Regions from separate parts of the Rahnella sp. PAMC25617 genome, predicted to be linked through region 2. Evidence: predicted binding sites of a transcription regulator. Region 2 holds the regulator's gene; each other region holds the start of a gene.
The links. Region 2 encodes PurR, which represses purine synthesis genes. Its sites were predicted from a motif close to CANGCAAACGTTTGCNTG; they were not measured.
Positions count from the first base shown of each region.

Region 1: a site for PurR is predicted at 1,178-1,195, ahead of ACM615_RS04815 (nucleobase:cation symporter-2 family protein). Genes of this name have one in related genera too.
Region 3: a site for PurR is predicted at 1,468-1,485, ahead of rbsD (D-ribose pyranase). Genes of this name have one in related genera too.

Region 1 covers NZ_JBOCUM010000004.1:19,552-23,122, reverse strand. The annotation lists gene ACM615_RS04815 (nucleobase:cation symporter-2 family protein) at 1-1,123, opposite strand, end outside; gene gltS (sodium/glutamate symporter) at 1,364-2,575, shown strand; gene ACM615_RS04805 (PTS sugar transporter subunit IIC) at 2,631-3,571, opposite strand, start outside.
Region 2 covers NZ_JBOCUM010000006.1:233,960-237,530, reverse strand. The annotation lists gene punC (purine nucleoside transporter PunC) at 1-54, opposite strand, end outside; gene punR (DNA-binding transcriptional activator PunR) at 191-1,096, shown strand; gene purR (HTH-type transcriptional repressor PurR) at 1,147-2,172, opposite strand; gene ACM615_RS07065 (YnhF family membrane protein) at 2,435-2,596, shown strand; gene ACM615_RS07060 (C40 family peptidase) at 2,772-3,571, opposite strand, start outside.
Region 3 covers NZ_JBOCUM010000001.1:172,476-176,046, reverse strand. The annotation lists gene rbsA (ribose ABC transporter ATP-binding protein RbsA) at 1-1,028, opposite strand, end outside; gene rbsD (D-ribose pyranase) at 1,036-1,455, opposite strand; gene kup (low affinity potassium transporter Kup) at 1,671-3,539, opposite strand.

The sequences.
Region 1 (3,571 bases), on a different contig from region 2:
GTTGCACAAAACCCGCTACGGCAGGGAACAGCCCAAGGATGATCAGCATCAGAGCGACAACAAAACCGACATAGCGGCTGGCAACACCGGTCAGCTGAATCACGCCGTTGTTCTGCCCGAAGCAGGAGTTCGGAAAGGTGTTAAACACCGCAGACAGCATTGAGTTCAGGCCGTTTGCCAGAACGCCGCCTTTGATGCGCTTCATATAAAGCGGGCCGCTGACCGGCTGCTCCGAAACGTCTGAGGTCGCGGTAATATCACCGATAGTTTCCAGCGACGTGACCATGAAAATCAGCATCAGCGGGATCAGCAGATTCCAGTCGAAGCCCAGACCGTAATACAGCGGCGTCGGTAAGGTTATCCAGTTTGTTTGTGCAGCTGGCGCGACGGAGGGCAACATCCCCATCATCCAGGCCGCCAGATAACCCACGGCCATCGCGATCACCAGAGATGCCACGCGCAGATAAGGATTGCGCTGACGGTTCAGCAGAACAATCACCACCAGCACCACGGCAGCCAGCAACAGATTTTTCGGCGCGCCGAAAGTGTGATCACTCATGGCCGAGTAACCGCCGCCAATAGACGTCAGTCCGACCTGAATCAGTGAAAGCCCGATAATCATCACCACGATGCCGGAAACCAGCGGCGTGATAATGCGGCGCGCGAGATGCAGGAAACGGGAAAGAATGATTTCAGTACAGGAAGCCAGCATCAGGGTGCCAAACAGCGCTGCCATCATGGTCGGGACATCGGCACCGCCATTTTTCAGCGCCATTCCGCCCATGATAAGCGGTGCCACAAAGTTAAAACTGGTGCCCTGAATGGAGAGTAAACCTGAACCGACAGGCCCCCAGGTTTTAATCTGCAAAATGGAAGCGAGGCCAGAGGCGAACAGCGACATGCTGATGATGTGCTGCGTGTCCTGCGCGGGTAAACCCAGCGCCTGGCAAATCAGCAATGCCGGTGTGATCACCGCAACAAACATCGCCAGCAAATGCTGACAGGCGGCAAATAACGTCTGAGGAAGTGGCGGACGATCTTCAAGGCGGTAAATCAGTTCACTTTTTTGCTGGCGTGAGAGGTCAGATTGCTGTGTTTCTTGTTCTGCGGTTTGCGAACTCATGTTGTGGCATTCCAATAAGCGGCAAAGCGGGCATTTTTATTGAAATCACCGATAAAAGCAATCGTTTGCTATCGGCAATTTTGGGTGGAATGTTTGGGTTAAGGGGAGATTTACGATCTGTTTTTCTTGCTTATCGCAGCTTTAATGACTTCTAATTCAGCCTCTGGGGAAATGATACTTAAATGAGATGTTTATAACTCAATAATATTTTTGGATATTTTTTTAAAATGGAGTTTTTCAATGATTCAACTCGACACCTACGGCACGCTCGTTGCCGCCACGTTGGTACTCCTTTTAGGACGAAAATGCGTCCAGTCGGTCAAATTTCTAAAGAAATACACTATTCCTGAGCCCGTTGCCGGCGGGTTGCTGGTCGCTTTGCTGTTGCTGATCGCCAATCAGATGTTCGGATTGGAAATCGGCTTTGATATGTCCCTTAAAGAGCCCCTGATGCTGGCGTTCTTTGCGACAATTGGTTTGAATGCCAATCTTTCCAGCTTGCGTGCAGGCGGCAAATCTTTATTTCTTCTGGTCTTTGTCGTTATCGGCCTGTTGCTGATGCAAAACGCCATCGGTATCGGGATGGCGAAAATGTTGGGGCTTGATCCGCTGATGGGCTTGCTGGCCGGTTCGATTACACTTTCTGGCGGTCACGGAACAGGTGCAGCGTGGAGCAAGCTGTTTATCGAACGTTATGGCTTTGAAAACGCGACGGAAGTTGCTATGGCCTGCGCGACCTTCGGCCTGGTGTTAGGTGGAATCATCGGCGGGCCGGTGGCGCGTTATCTGGTCAGCCATTCTTCAACACCAAACGGCACACCGGAAGATGCCGCCGATCCCAGCGCATTTGAAAAACCGACCATCGGGCGGATGATCACCCCGCTGGTGATGGTGGAAACGATCGCGCTGATCGCGATATGTCTGATGGCTGGAACTTACTTTGACAGCCTGCTTCAGGGGTCTGCCTTCGAAATTCCGACATTTGTCTGTGTTCTGTTCGTGGGCGTGATCCTGAGCAACGTCATGGCGTGGCTCGGTTTTTATCGTGTTTTTGACCGGGCCGTTTCAGTACTGGGTAATGTCAGCCTGTCGTTGTTCCTTGCGATGGCACTGATGAGCCTGAAGCTGTGGGAAATGGCGTCACTGGCTTTGCCGATGATGGCAATCCTCATCGTACAGACCATCGCGATGGCGCTTTACGCGATTTTCGTAACGTATCGCGTAATGGGCAAAAACTATGATGCCGCGGTACTGGCTGCCGGACATTGCGGCTTCGGACTGGGTGCAACGCCGACGGCGATTGCGAATATGCAGGCGATCACCAACCAGTTTGGTCCTTCGCATCTGGCCTTCCTGGTTGTGCCGATGGTTGGGGCATTCTTCATTGATATTGCCAATGCGATCGTCATTAAACTGTATCTGATGCTGCCAATATTCCCGGCTTTCAGTTAAAAAAACAGGCACAGAAGTTTCGCTTCTGTGCCTGCCTTTCCTTCTGATTTATCGCTTACTGTGCTGCTTTTTCCGTAAACACCTCTTCCGCTTCAGCGGCTTTCTCCTGCGCCATTAGCTGTTTTTCATAAACCTTGAAAAACGGATAGTAAATCACCATCGAAAGCGCCATCAGCATGACGACCAGAATCGACACTTTGAAATCCCAGCCCATTGCCCAGGCTGCGCCAATCGGCGCCGGAGATGTCCAGGGAACCAGTGAAATCATATGCGGCAGAAGATCGGTTTTAACCGCAGTATAGGCAATGACGGCATTCACCATCGGTGCCAGAAGGAAGGGGATGAAAAATACCGGGTTCATAACAATTGGCGTGCCGAAGATCACCGGCTCATTAATGTTAAAGCAGCTGGGTACCAGACTGAGTTTGCCCATTGTGCGCAGATGCGCCGACTTGCTGCGACAAAACAGCAACACCAGCCCGATGGTTGCGCCGGAGCCGCCGATAACGATCAGGAAATTCCAGAAAGCCTCGGTCATGATGTGCGTCATCGGTAAACCTGCGGCGAGATCTGTCTGATTCAGGCCAAGGTTGGTTAACCAGAAAGCCTGCAACATGCCGGAAACGATGGCTGAACCGTGAATGCCGGCAAACCACAACAGGTGGCAAATCAGCACGGCGAGAAGTACCGCGGGCAGTGAGTCAGCGGCGGAAATCAGCGGTTCGAACAGCGCCATAATCGCCTGTGGCAACAGCATGTCAAACCCTGACTGCACCAGCAAACTCAAAGGGAAAAGCGTCACCACCACCGCAATAATCGGGATCAGCAAATCGAATGAATGCTTAATGTTTGAAGGAACCTGTTCAGGTAAGCGTATGCCGATATTGTATTTTTTCAGCAGCCGCGTCAGCTCAGTCACATAAATCGCCACCAGAATGGCGGTAAATATGCCCACGCCACCCAGCGCGACGGTCGACATTTTCTCATCAACCTGCG
Region 2 (3,571 bases):
GCCGAGCATGCTCAGGCCAGCCAGATAGAGCATAAATCCAAAGGAGGGTTTCATTATTATCTCGTTAATTTATTTATTGCAGATGATTTGATGCAGGGATCTGTTCGGAGGCAGATTTTAACGCTTTGATAACAGCGTTGTGAAACGTTAATATTTGCACTCTGCTATCAAAAATATTGAAGGCTAAAATATGTGGTCAGAATACGCTCTTGAAGTCGTTGATGCGGTGGCAAGAACCGGAAGCTTCAGTGCGGCGGCACAGGATCTACATCGGGTGCCTTCTGCCATCAGCTACACCGTTCGTCAGCTCGAACAATGGCTGGCGGTGCCCTTGTTTGAACGTCGACACCGTGACGTCGTTTTAACGCCAGCGGGCAAAGTTTTCGTGGATGAAGCGCGGGTTCTGATAAAAAAAATGATAGCTACACGACGCCAGTGTCAGCAGGTTGCCAACGGCTGGCGGGGCGAGTTACGTATTGCTGTCGACAGAATCGTTAAACCGGCAAGAACACGGCGACTGGTGCTGGATTTCTATCGTCATTTTCCTGACACGGAACTGATTATTCATTCCGAAGTGTTTAATGGTGTGTGGGACGCACTGGTTGACGGACGTGCTGATGTGGCAATCGGTGCGACGCGGGCGATACCGGTTGGTGGACGTTTCAGTTTTCGCGATATGGGGTTTATGGACTGGCACTGCGTGGTCAGCCCGCAGCATCCGCTGGCGCAGTTACCGGGTGCGCTCAGTGATGACCAGCTCAGGCCTTATCCCGCATTGTGTCTTGAAGACACCTCGCGGACGTTGCCCAAGCGTGATACCTGGACGCTTGATAACCAGCGGCGTCTGGTTGTGCCGGACTGGACCTGCGCGCTTGAATGTCTGAGTGAAGGTTTATGCGTAGGAATGATGCCGGTACATCGCGTGAGCCACCGCATTGAACAGCAGGCATTGCAGGTTCTGGCGCTGGAGAATACCTTCCCTGACAGCCCATGTTGCCTGACGTGGGACCAGAGCAATCCGTCACCTTCACTGGCGTGGTTGCTGGAATATATGGGTGATACAGAAACGATGAACCGTGAATGGCTGCGGGACTGAGAAAGTAAACGCCTGCAAAAGCAGGCGTTATAAAAGATTAAAGGCAAACATTAACGGCGATAGTCGCGGTACGGGCCATCGGCCACCGAACGACGCTCAACCAGTTTCGGATGCACCTCGATGGTCTGTGATTCTTCACGTTTGCTGACGATGCGGTCGAGCAACATAGTAAAGGCCATCTCACCCAACCGTTCTTTCGGCTGATGCACGGTCGTCAGTGCCGGAGAGAAGTACCGCGCATTACGCACGTTATCGTAACCAATCACCGAAATATCCTGCGGGACGCGCAATCCGAGCTCATCAGCGGCGCAAATTGCGCCCATTGCCATGACATCGCCCCCGCAGAAGACGGCGGTGGGGCGTTGTTTCTGCATCAGAATCTTATGCATCGCCTGATAACCTGACTCCGGCTCGAAATCGCCCTGAACCACCCATTCTTCGCGAAGCGGGATATTGGCTTCCGTCAGCGCTTTGACAAAACCCTGGAAACGACCGCCGCCGGTATTACGCGCCAGCTGTCCCGGGATCACGCCAATATCACGATGCCCGCGTTCGATCAGATAGCGTCCGGCCATATAACCGCCTTCGAAAGCATTATCGATAATGCTGTCGGTGAAGTTTTTACGCGCTTCGCCCCAGTCCATCACCACCATCGGAATCGAACGATACTCTTCAAGCATATTGAGTAATTCGTCAGGGTATTCCGCGCACATGACCAGCAGACCATCGACGCGTTTTTGCGCCAGCATTTGCAGATAGGCCTGTTGTTTTTCCAGATTGTTGTGCGAGTTACACAAGATCAGCGTATAGCCTTTGGAGAAGCAGCTGTTCTCGACGGCTTCAATCACCTCGGCGAAATAGGGCGCTTCACTGGAGGTTGCCAGCAGACCAATCGTCTTGGTGTTATTCACTTTAAGACTACGGGCTACGGCGCTCGGAGAATAATGTAGCTCTTTAATGGCAAGCAGCACCGCTTCCCTGGTTTCTTCGGCGACGAAACGTGTTTTATTGATGACGTGCGACACGGTTGTAGTGGAAACGCCAGCGCGCTTTGCGACATCTTTAATCGTTGCCATGTAAAGAATGACTCCTGAACTTCCGTGCTTCAGCACGTTAGCATTATGTTAATCGTTTGCTTGCGTTGATTACACTGCGGACATCTAAAAGGGCAGTGTAATCATTGGGTGGATTCTTCAGAATGAGGCGTGAAATGCTCTCGGGTGAAATCGACCGGCACACAGGCGTGTTAACCGACAATTTTCTCTTATAATGCATGAAAGTGGAAGTAAAATTGTCATGTTCACATTTTCATTCAGCAGAAGATTTTAAAAGTGAATTATGCGAAAATGCGTTGGCACACATTTAGTGTGGCTAAAAGAAACGCCACAACTTGATCCGAAAGGGGGTTTGATGGACAGCAACCTGAAGTTATCGTTGATCACCACGGTATGCGCTTTGCTCATGATTATCGCTTTCAGCTTCACGGCAGTGATGAACTAATCTGGCAGTGAGACAGTAGTGAGACGCAACAAAAAAGGGCGATACCTTTCACAGGAATCGCCCTTTTCAATTTTACGCAGTGACCGTTACCGCCGATACTCTTCCCTGCAGAAACTCTTCGTTAAGTGCTATTCAATGGCTGATTAGCGAAACCTCAGACTTAACGAATTGTTTATTATCGGATTGTTTTTGGGGTCATCACCCGACGTGCGCCAACATAGTGGTCTTGCCAGTAATCGTCGCCCAGTGAGGTGATTTTGATGTCTTCACCGGTTCTTGGCGACTGGATGAATTTGCCGTTGCCAACATAAACACCCACATGATCCGCTGCGCCGCGGTTGTTGATTCTGAAGAACACCAGATCACCGCTTTCAAGTTCGCCACGTTTCACCGGCGCTGCATCGCGCAGGTGGTACATCTCGTTTGCCGTGCGCGGCATTTTAATGCGGATCAAATCTTTGTAAGCGTAATAGACCAGACCGCTGCAATCAAAACCGGTATTCGGAGAAGTTCCTCCCCAGCGATAAGGTTTGCCGACCTGGTGCATCAGCTTAGTCATCGCCGTTTGTTGTGCATGCTGATAGCGTTTTTTATGTGTCGCACTCAGCGTAATAGGTTTGGTGTCTTCTTCGCGTAATTTTTTACCTTTACGGTGTCGGCCATACGCTTCTTTCTTGCTGATTTTTTCACTGCTGTTTTTGGCAAGCGCTCGTGATTTAGTGGCTTTATCTGTCTTTTTCTCGGCCCGCGTTGTCCTGAGTGTTTTTTCTTTTTTGCTTTCGGCCCGAGTCGTTTTTACGCTTTTCTCAGAAGTTGTCTTGCGTTTGACCAGTTCGGTGCTGCTGACCTTCTTCGATTTTGATGCTTTTTCCTGAGTCTTTTTCTCTGTCACCGGTGCGACTTTTGTTTTTTTACTGGTTTTCGCCGCCACTGTCTTTCGCTTTCGCCGTTCTTCCGGCGTCACGGAATTAACAT
Region 3 (3,571 bases), on a different contig from region 2:
AGCACCAGGCCATCGCGCTTACGATCTTCAGAGATGTAAACGATGCCGTTTGCCAGTCCGTCCTGCGGTGAATGCGTGACCACTTCGCGTCCGTCAAGCGACACATAGCCACTTTTACGCGGCAATGCACCGTAGAGAATTTTCATCAGTTCAGTACGGCCTGCGCCCATCAAACCGGAAATCCCCAGAATTTCGCCGCTGTGCAGATCAAAGCTAACGTTATTTACGCCCGGACCGCTGACATCACGCACCTGCAGACGCAGCGCACCGCGCTGATGATTTATACGCGGATATTGTTCTTCGAGACGGCGGCCAACCATCATTTCAATCAGCGTGTCTTCTTCCAGAGAACTGACCGGACGCTCAGCGATAAACTGCCCGTCACGGAATACCGTCACGTCATCGCAGATTTCAAAGATTTCTTTCATACGGTGGGAGATGTACACCACGCCACAGCCTGCAGCTTTCAGCTCGCGGATCACGCTAAACAAAGAGGCGGTTTCGGTATCGGTCAGGGCGTCCGTCGGTTCATCCATGATGATGACTTTCGACTCAAAGCTCAGCACCTTGGCAATTTCGACCATTTGCTGATCGCCAATTGATAATTCGCCAACCAGACGATCACTTTTGTAGCGCAGGTTCAGGCGCGCCAGCAGTTTATCGGCTTCGGCATACATCTTTTTCCAGTTGATGCGGCCAAAACCGTTTACAAACTCACGGCCCAGGAAGATGTTTTCAGCGATAGTCAGCTGTGGGATCAGATTCAGTTCCTGATGGATGATGCCAATTCCGGCTTCCTGAGAAGCTTTCGGGCCATTAAACGCCGCTTCCTTGCCCAGAAAATGTACTGAGCCGGCATCTTTCTGGTAGATGCCGGTCAGCACTTTCATCATGGTGGACTTGCCCGCGCCGTTTTCTCCCACCAGCGCCATCACACGTCCCGGATAGACGCTGAGCGCCGCGCCGGAAAGTGCTTTAACGCCGGGAAAGGCTTTATCAATGCCTGTCAGTTGCAGCAAAGGTTGCATAAAGGCCTCAGAAGGTTACGCCGGCACACAGAATAACGTTCGCGTAAGGCGAACATTCCCCGCTGCGGATCACAGCCCGACTTTTTTCGCTTTGCGCTTTGAATGCCTCATGACTGACGTAATCCAAAGCAATGGTGTTTCCCTGGTGTTGTTCGAGTTGTGTCAATTGGGCGAGCAACGCTTCATGGAGTTGAGGATTTTTAGTGAGGATTTCCTCGGCGAGGATAGCCCGCTCAACCTGCATCTCATGTGTCACTACCTCTAAGACTTGTAAAAAGGTGGGAACTCCCTGGGTCAGAGCCAGATCGATGCGTTGGCAAGCTGCTGGCACCGGAAGTCCGGCATCGCCAATAACCAGCTGATCGGTGTGACCTAACCGGGCAATAACATGTGAGATTTCGGCATTTAACAGCGGTGACTTCTTCATTGTGAACTCCTACAGCGAAACGTTTCGCTCACGGATGAGTTTATTAACTTCACCACGCATGGCAACGGACAAGTGATGGAATTGTGATCAGCGTCGAAACGTTTCGCTGAATGATTCAGAAACCGCAGGGAAATTTGAGTTAGTCGTTTCAGAAAGGAGAAAGCGAAAATAAAACAGGGCACCCGAAGGTGCCCTGTGACCGGCAGAAATTAGCGTTAAATTTCTACCTGCGTACCGAGTTCGATCACCCTGTTAGGCGGAATTTCAAACTGATCCGGTGCGCGTAAGGCGTTACGGCTGAGTGCCATAAAGAGCTTGCCACGGAAGTAGAGATACCACGGGCGTTTGGTCAGGATCAGCGATTCGTGCGACATAAAGAATGAGGTTTCCATCATCCGGCATGGCAGCCCTTCCAGACCACAGCGGTGGAAAACCTCTTCCACATTCGGCGTCTCTTTAAATCCGTAACTCGCGACCACACGCCAGAACGTCGGAGAAAGCTGTTCGATTGTGACGCGCCGGACATTATGCACATAAGGCGCATCTTCGGTGCGTAACGTCAGCAGCACCACACGCTCATGCAACACTTTGTTGTGCTTGAGGTTATGCAGCAAGGCAAACGGAATGACATTGATGGCGCGGGACATATACACCGCGGTTCCCGGAACGCGAACCGGCGGGGATTTCTCCAGAGACGCAATCATCGCTTCAAGAGAGTTGCCATGCTCGTTCATGCGGCGCATAAGGCGGAAACGCTCGCTTTTCCAGGTAGTCATGACGATAAACATGCACAGACCCAGCGTCAGCGGCAACCAGCCGCCGGAGAACAGTTTCGTGGCATTCGCCGCGAACAGCGGGATATCCATAAACAGCAGACCGATCAGCAAAAGCCCCACCAGGAACGGTTTCCAGTGCCAGTTTTTAAGCGCCACCGTACAGGAAAGAATACTGGTCAGCACCATCGTACCGGTCACAGCAATACCGTATGCCGCCGCCAGGTTGCTCGAATGCTCGAAGCTGGCGATAACGATAACCACCGCAAAATACAGCAGCCAGTTAATGGCCGGGATATAAATCTGACCCGCTTCCATTTCTGAGGTGTGAATAATGCGCATTGGCGGCAGATAACCCAGACGCACAGCCTGACGGGTCAGGGAGAACACTCCGGAGATAACAGCCTGAGACGCGATAATAGTCGCCAGCGTCGCCAGCACCAGTAACGGGATTAAAGCCCAGTCAGGTGCCAGCAGGAAGAACGGGTTTTTAATCGACTCCGGATCTTTAAGCAGCAATGCGCCCTGACCGAAGTAGTTCAGCACCAGAGAAGGCAGCACGACGGTGAACCAGGCCAGACGGATCGGGAATTTCCCGAAGTGACCCATATCCGCATACAGCGCTTCCACGCCGGTAATCGACAGAACGACCGCACCGAGCGCCAGGAAGGAAAACGACTTATGCTCGATAAAGAAGTTAACCGCCCACATCGGGTTCATGGCGCGAAGTACTTCAGGATTCTGCATGATGCTGTTGACGCCGAGAACAGCCAGCGTCAGGAACCACAGCAACATCACCGGTGCAAACAGTTTGCCCACGATGCCGGTGCCGTGTTTCTGAATAATGAAAAGCAGCGTCAGGACAGTAATAGAAAGAGGGACAATATAGGGATCAAGTGAAGGTGCTGCGATTTCCAGACCTTCCATCGCGGAAAGAACAGAAATAGCCGGAGTGATCACCACTTCACCATAGAAGAAGCTTCCCCCGATCAGGCCGAGAATGACCAAAACGGCGGTGGTGCGTGCCGAAGTGTTTCTGCCCGCCAGAGACATCAGCGTCAGAATACCGCCCTCGCCTGCGTTGTCCGCCCGCATCACATACGTGAGGTATTTGAGCGAAACAATGAGGATTAACATCCAGAAAATCAGAGAAAGAAAACCAAAAACGACGCTGGGTTCAACGTTGAAACCATAATGACCGGAAAAACACTCTCTTAAGGTATAGAGAGGACTGGTACCAATGTCGCCATAGACCACACCAATGGCGGCCAGGGTTACTGCTGGGAGTGACCGTTTATGTTCAGTGCTCATATTTCGTTTCTTTTCTTTTTTGCTCGAACATC